2 linked regions of the Hydrogenophaga sp. SL48 genome follow. The protein of the gene in region 1 interacts with the protein of each later gene in a pairwise test. Links are inferred from orthologs where the notes say so. Each region holds a gene or a part of one and is shown on either strand. Other genes may lie near its edges.

Evidence for each region.
Region 2: the proteins of IM738_RS17100 (region 1) and clpB interact in binary tests that used the Escherichia coli proteins (3 or more experiments, as listed by UniProt). The link is inferred for Hydrogenophaga sp. SL48 from one-to-one orthologs.

Annotation. Positions count from the first base shown.
Region 1 is NZ_CP063400.1:3,612,526-3,615,766, reverse strand. The notes cover bases 285-3,213. They hold IM738_RS17100 (sulfurtransferase TusA family protein), read left to right. Parts: upstream 285-1,599; coding sequence 1,600-1,827; downstream 1,828-3,213. Other genes in these bases: IM738_RS17090 (valine--tRNA ligase), read right to left, coding at 2,954-3,213; IM738_RS17095 (NAD(P)-dependent oxidoreductase), read left to right, coding at 1,885-2,934; IM738_RS17105 (NUDIX domain-containing protein), read left to right, coding at 985-1,512; IM738_RS17110 (IS110 family transposase), read right to left, coding at 285-566. Outside these bases: more of IM738_RS17110, read right to left, coding at 1-284; more of IM738_RS17090, read right to left, coding at 3,214-3,241. UniProt on the Escherichia coli protein: Involved in thiosulfate metabolism.
Region 2 is NZ_CP063400.1:2,144,642-2,148,094, reverse strand. Bases 186-3,326 are described here. They hold clpB (ATP-dependent chaperone ClpB), read left to right. Parts: upstream 186-510; coding sequence 511-3,126; downstream 3,127-3,326. Other genes in these bases: IM738_RS10215 (GNAT family N-acetyltransferase), read left to right, coding at 186-369. In the rest of the region: more of IM738_RS10215, read left to right, coding at 1-185; IM738_RS10205 (DUF1631 family protein), read left to right, coding at 3,330-3,453. UniProt on the Escherichia coli protein: Part of a stress-induced multi-chaperone system, it is involved in the recovery of the cell from heat-induced damage, in cooperation with DnaK, DnaJ and GrpE. Acts before DnaK, in the processing of protein aggregates.

The sequences.
Region 1 (3,241 bases):
CCAAGCCGGCTGGCCACCTCTGGCGTCGGGTAGCGCTGGATGAAGGCCAGCGCGATGGGCGAGTCCACATCGGCGAAGATCTCGGCGGCACCGGCCCAGTACGACTCCAGCAGGGCGCGCAGTTGGTTGGCCAGTTGCACGCGGGTGGCCACCAGGTCATCACGGCCGCGCACCAAGGCACGCAACGCGCGGATCTCGTCGGACTGCGCGGCCAGCGGTTTGAAGCGGTGGCCGTCGGTGCGCAGCAGGTCGGCCAGCAAGTAGGCGTCAGAGGCGTCGGACTTGCCGCCGTGGCTGCGGTAGCGCGGCCGGCTGGCCTTGACGGCGTTGGGGTGGATGGGCACGACTTCGAAGCCGGCCTCCACCAAGGCGTCGACCAGCAGCCCGGAGGGACGCTCGATGGCGATGCGCAGCACGTGCAAGGCGCGCAGCTGGCGCAAGAGTTCACGCAAGCCGTCGGCATCGTGCGCGACCTCCCACTGCTTGCAAACGGCGCCGCGCTCGTCGATGACGCACACGGCGTGGGTTTGGCTGGCCCAATCCAGCCCGGCGAAGATGGAATTCATAGACAAACTCCTGCAAGTTGCGGTATGACTGGCCGTGCCGGAAGCCCACGCGGGACGCTCACTGATCGGCGCTCACACCCTGAGGTCAGTGCGGCGCAACACCCTGTAGCCCGTCTGGGTCTTCCGGCACCTTGCAGGCTGCGGGTCTCATGCGGGCCGTCGTACGGCGAGCGCCGCAGGCAGTCACTGCAAGGGCACGGAAGTCAATTCGAACGATCCGCCTGGACACGGCAACACGTCAAACACGGGTTGCCCACCGCGGCGCTCGGTCGGTTCGTCGCAAGCGCCGACCAACCGCCACCGTGGACAACCCTGCACCGCCTTTCATCCAACGGGGAAGAGAGGGTAGTCCAGTGAGCGCCGCGCCGGGCCGCCCCAAGCAAGCTCGCACCGCAGCTCGAAGAGCGGAGGGTGCCTTATGAGCGCGGAGTTTCGTTTCTGCCCCTGCTGTGCCACGCCGCTGGCCCTTGTCGGCAGCGAGGAAGACGGCGGTTACAAGGAGCGCCTGCGTTGCACGGCCTGCGACTTCACGCACTGGAACAACCCCACGCCCGTGCTGGCCGGCATCGTGCAGGTGGGCGACAAGGTGCTGCTCGCGCGCAACGCGGCCTGGCAGAACCGCATGTTTGCCCTGATCACCGGTTTCATGGAGGCGGGCGAGACGCCGGAAGAAGGCATTCGGCGCGAGATCGCCGAAGAGACGGGGCTGACCGTCACCGCCCTGCGCCTGGTGGGTGTGCACGACTTTCAGCGCATGAACCAGGTGCTCATCACCTACCATGCGCTGGCCGAGGGCGAGATCCGGCTGTCGCCCGAACTGGTCGAATACAAGCTGCTGCCCCCCGAACAGGTCAAGTGCTGGCCTGCGGGAACCGGGCTTGCCATGGCCGACTGGCTGCGCTCCCTGGGCATTGAACCGCAGTTCATGGAACTGCCGCCCAGCTGACACGGCTTCGCGATGTGTACCAATTGATACATTTTCGACGAACCCAGGGCTGGCCCGTTTAAAATTTGTTACCTACTGGAACCCGCCATGAACGCCACCAAAGAACTCGATGCCCGCGGCCTGAACTGCCCGCTGCCCATTCTGAAAGCCAAAAAGGCTTTGTCCGACATGACCAGCGGTCAGACGCTGAAGGTGATCGCCACCGACGCCGGGTCGGTTCGTGACTTCCAGGCCTTTGCCAAGCAGACCGGCAATGAGTTGCTGGAGCAGGCCACCGAGGGCACCGACTTCATCACGGTGCTCAAACGCCGCTGATGTTCCGGTTCCGGGGGTTGCGGTGAGCCGCAATCGCCACCGATCCTCACCACCCCCATGGAAGTCCTGCTGATCGACCCGCTGGTTCCCGAAGCGCTGAGCTGGCTTCAGGAGCGGCACGAAGTGACCGTCCGTCCCGAGTTGGGCGACGATCCCATGGCCCTACGCCAGCAGGTGTACAAAACACGCGCCCTGGTGCTGCCTCCCCACGTGGTGGTGTCCAGCGAATTTCTGGATTTCGCGCCGCTGCTCAAGGTGGTCGCGCGCATGCAGATTTCCAGCGACAACACCGACCTGGACGCCTGTGCCCGGCGGCAGGTGCGTGTGGTGCAGGCGCGCAGCGCCACGGTGCGCTCCAATGCGGAGTACCTGCTGTACGGGCTCCTGATGCTGTACCGGCGTGGCATGGTGAGCGCGCTGCTGGGGCGCAAGCTGGCGCAGGTCCGCATGGGGCGCGAGCTGGCGGGCAGCACGGTCGGCCTGCTCGGCCTGGCCCCTGTGGCACACACGCTGGCGCCCATGCTCAAAGGCTTGGGGGTGCGTCTGCTGGGTTACGACCCTGCGGTGCATCACGCGGCACCCATCTGGGAGAAGCTGGGCGTCGAACCCACCTCCGTCACCGATTTGCTGGCCCGTTCCGACGCGATTTCATTGCAGGTGGTCTATGCCTCGCGTTTTCGCGGCTGGATCAACGAGCGCCTGCTCAACCATTGCAAGCCGGGTCAGCTCTGGGTGGGCGTGAGCCGCAGTTCGCTGTTCGATGCCGAGGCGCTGGCGCTCGCGCTGACCGATGGCCGCATCGATGCCTGCCTGCTCGACGGGGCCCATCCGGGCCTGGCGGCACCGGGCACGCCGCTGCACAACATCCCCAACCTGCACCTCACGCCCCGCCTGGGTTCGCACACCCGGGAGGCGAAGCTGCGTGCGAGCTGGTATGTGGCGCACCGCATCCATGAGTCGCTGTCGCCACCCGTGGTGCGCATCGATGGCCCCATGAGCGATTTTTCGGTGCTGGACAGCCTGGACAGCTCACCCGATCCCGAGTGGCCTCAGATCGAGACGCCCTCGCAGTGGGGCGCGATGGTCCCGGGCGATGCCCCGCGCTGAGGCATCGCCCGCGGGCTGATCACAGGCGCGCGAGCTGCTCGCGCACCTTGGCCAGCGTGGCCGTGAAATCGGCCAAACGTTTCTTTTCCTGCTCCAGCACCGCCGCCGGCGCCTTGGCCACGAAGGCCTCGTTGCCCAGCTTGCCGTTGGCCTTGACGATCTCGCCTTCGAGGCGCGCGGCTTCCTTGGACAGGCGGACCTTCTCGGCGGCCACGTCGATTTCCATGAACAGACACAGGCGGGCGTCGCCCACCACCGCCACGGGCGCGGCTTGCGCGGCAGCGGCCCAGGCGGCTTCGTCGTCAAA
Region 2 (3,453 bases), 1.5 Mb from region 1 along the record:
GCCTGGATGGCGATGTTTCTGGGGGAAGGGCTGGACCCTGTGGACGGTGCCAGCCGCTCGCGCGCCCTGTCGCGTGCCGAGGGCACGCTGTACGCCAGCCTGCGTGAAGGCGGGCAGACCCTGGCCTGCGGCGCCGCCTGTTTCGCCGACGGCTGGCTGAGCATGCATGGGCTGCGCACCGCCTCCAGCCAGCGCGGGCGTGGGCTGGCGGGTCGGTTGATCCGCGCGATGGCGCTGGACGCACAGCGCCGGGGCATTGCCCGAGCCTTCCTGCAGGTCGATGGCGCCAACGCGCCGGCACTCGCCCTGTACCGGCGGGCCGGCATGCTCACCGCCTGGACCTACGCCTACTGGCGGGCGCCCACGTAAAAGGGGTCTTGCGCGGTGGCAGGCGCAGGGCGGAGTCCGCACCTGCGGTTGACGCAGGTCAAACGCCACGTCAAAGCGCCTTGAAAACCGCGCGTTCAGCGCCAGATGCACTCCAATCAACTTTTTGCGGAGTGCCTTTTCATGCGACTCGACAAACTCACCACCAAATTTCAAGAAGCCTTGGGCGAAGCCCAGACGCTCGCGCTGGGCGCCGACCACGCCTACATCGACCCGGCCCACGTGTTGCTGGCCATGCTGCGCCAGACCGACGGGCCGCAGTCGCTGCTGCAGCGCGCCGGCGTGAACGTGCAAGGCCTGGCCAAGGCGGCCGAGGCGGCTGTCAAGCGCCTGCCCGAGGTGCAGGGGCAGGATCAGGTGCAGGTCGGTCCCGATCTGGCCAAGATGCTGCAGGCGACCGAAAAGGAAGCTATCAAGCGCGGTGACGAGTTCATCGCCAGCGAGCTGTTCCTGCTGGCGGTGGCCGACCAGAAGGGTGAACTCGGCCGCATGGCCAACGAAAACGGCCTGACCCGCAAGAGCCTGGAAACCGCGATCACGGCCGTGCGCGGGGGCCAGAAGATGGACAGCCCCGAGGCCGAGGGACAGCGCGAGGCGCTGAAGAAATACACCATGGACCTGACCGAGCGCGCCCGCCTGGGCAAGCTGGACCCGGTGATCGGTCGCGACGATGAAATCAGACGTGCCATCCAGGTGCTGCAGCGCCGCACCAAGAACAACCCGGTGCTGATCGGCGAACCCGGCGTGGGCAAAACCGCCATTGTTGAAGGCCTGGCGCAGCGCATCGTGGCCGGCGAGGTGCCGGATTCGCTCAAGGGCAAGCGGGTGCTGAGCCTGGACATGGCCGCGCTGCTGGCGGGCGCCAAGTTCCGAGGCGAATTTGAAGAGCGCCTGAAAACCGTGCTGAACGAACTGGCCAAGGACGAAGGCCAGACCATCGTCTTCATCGACGAGTTGCACACCATGGTGGGCGCGGGCAAGGCCGAAGGCGCGATGGACGCGGGCAACATGCTCAAGCCGGCGCTCGCGCGCGGCGAGCTGCACTGCGTGGGCGCGACCACGCTGGACGAGTACCGCAAGTACATCGAGAAAGACGCCGCGCTGGAGCGCCGCTTCCAGAAAATCCTGGTCGGCGAGCCGACGGTGGAGGCGACCATCGCCATCCTGCGCGGCCTGAAGGAGCGCTACCAGGTGCACCACGGCGTGGACATCACCGACCCGGCCATCGTGGCCGCAGCCGAGCTGAGCCACCGCTACATCACCGACCGCTTCCTGCCCGACAAGGCGATCGACCTGATCGACGAGGCCGCGGCCAAGATCAAGATCGAACTCGACTCCAAGCCCGAGGTGATGGACAAGCTCGACCGCCGGCTGATCCAGCTGCAGATCGAGCGCGAAGCCGTCAAGAAAGAAAAAGACGAAGCCTCGCAGAAGCGGCTGACCCTGATCGAAGACGAGATCACGCGGCTGCAGAAAGAGATCGCCGATCTCGACGAGATCTGGAAGTCCGAAAAGGCCACAGCCCAGGGCAGCGCCCAGGTGCGTGAAGAGATCGACAAGCTGCGCCAGCAGATCGAAAGCCTGACCCGCAAGGGCGATCTCGCCAAGGTGGCCGAGCTGCAGTACGGCAAGCTGCCCGATCTGGAAAAGCAGCTCAAGGAAGCCCAGGAAAAAGAGTCCGGCAAGGCCAAGGGCGGTGCGGGTGTGGGCCCGCAGCTGCTGCGCACCCAGGTCGGCGCCGAAGAGATTGCCGAAGTGGTGGCACGCGCCACCGGCATCCCGGTGGCCAAGCTGATGCAGGGCGAGCGCGACAAGCTGCTGGTGATGGAAGACAAGCTGCACACCCGCGTGGTGGGGCAGGACGAGGCGATCAGTGCGGTGGCCAACGCCATCCGCCGCTCGCGTTCGGGCCTGTCGGACCCGAACCGCCCGACCGGTTCCTTCCTGTTCCTCGGCCCCACCGGCGTGGGCAAGACCGAGCTGTGCAAAGCCCTCGCGGGCTTCCTGTTCGACAGCGAGGAGCACCTGATCCGCATCGACATGAGCGAGTTCATGGAGAAACACTCCGTGGCCCGCCTGATCGGTGCACCCCCCGGTTACGTGGGATACGAGGAGGGCGGCTACCTGACAGAAGCCGTGCGACGCAAGCCCTACAGCGTGCTGCTGCTCGATGAGGTGGAGAAGGCCCACCCGGACGTGTTCAACGTGCTGCTGCAGGTGCTGGACGACGGCCGCCTGACCGACGGCCAGGGCCGCACCGTGGACTTCAAGAACACCGTGATCGTGATGACGAGCAACATCGGCTCGCACCTGATCCAGGCCATGGTGGGGCAGCCCTACGACGACATCAAGGAAGCCGTGTGGGGCGAGCTCAAGGACCACTTTCGGCCCGAGTTCCTGAACCGCATCGACGAGACCGTGGTGTTCCACGCGCTCGACGCACAGCACATCGCGTCCATCGCGGCGATCCAGCTGAAAGCGCTGCAGGCGCGACTGCAGAAGATGGACCTGCGTCTGGAAGTGGCGCCGGCGGCCCTGGAGGAGCTGGCCAAGGTCGGCTTCGACCCGGTGTTCGGTGCCCGACCCCTGAAGCGCGCGATCCAGCAGCGCATCGAGAACCCGCTCTCGAAGCTGCTGCTGGAAGGCAAGTACCCGCCGAAGTCGGTGATCCCGGTGGATGTGGACCCGGTTCGCAACCCCGGGGTGTTCGAGTTCAAGCCGGCGCTGGCCGCCGACTGAGGCCTCTGGTCCGGGCACGCCGTGGTCCGGACCAGAGCCCCTGCGGCGTCAGCGAGCGGCTTTGGTAGAGTGTGCGGTATTTCACTCTTCGATCCGGTGCAGGTCAGCCACGTTCAAGGGCTTGCTGCGGTTCGATTTGCACTGGACGCTGGCGGGAAGTAAGCTGCCAATTTGTCTGAATCTCCGCTCGAACAGACGCTCCGATGAAGCCGCAACATGTCACCCTGCTCGACAAATGCACCCTGGAGGCAGAGCGTTGCGCACCTGAGATCCTGAAGCGCTGCATTGACGCCGCCACGGCGTCTCTGCAAAGCTCTGAAAATGCGA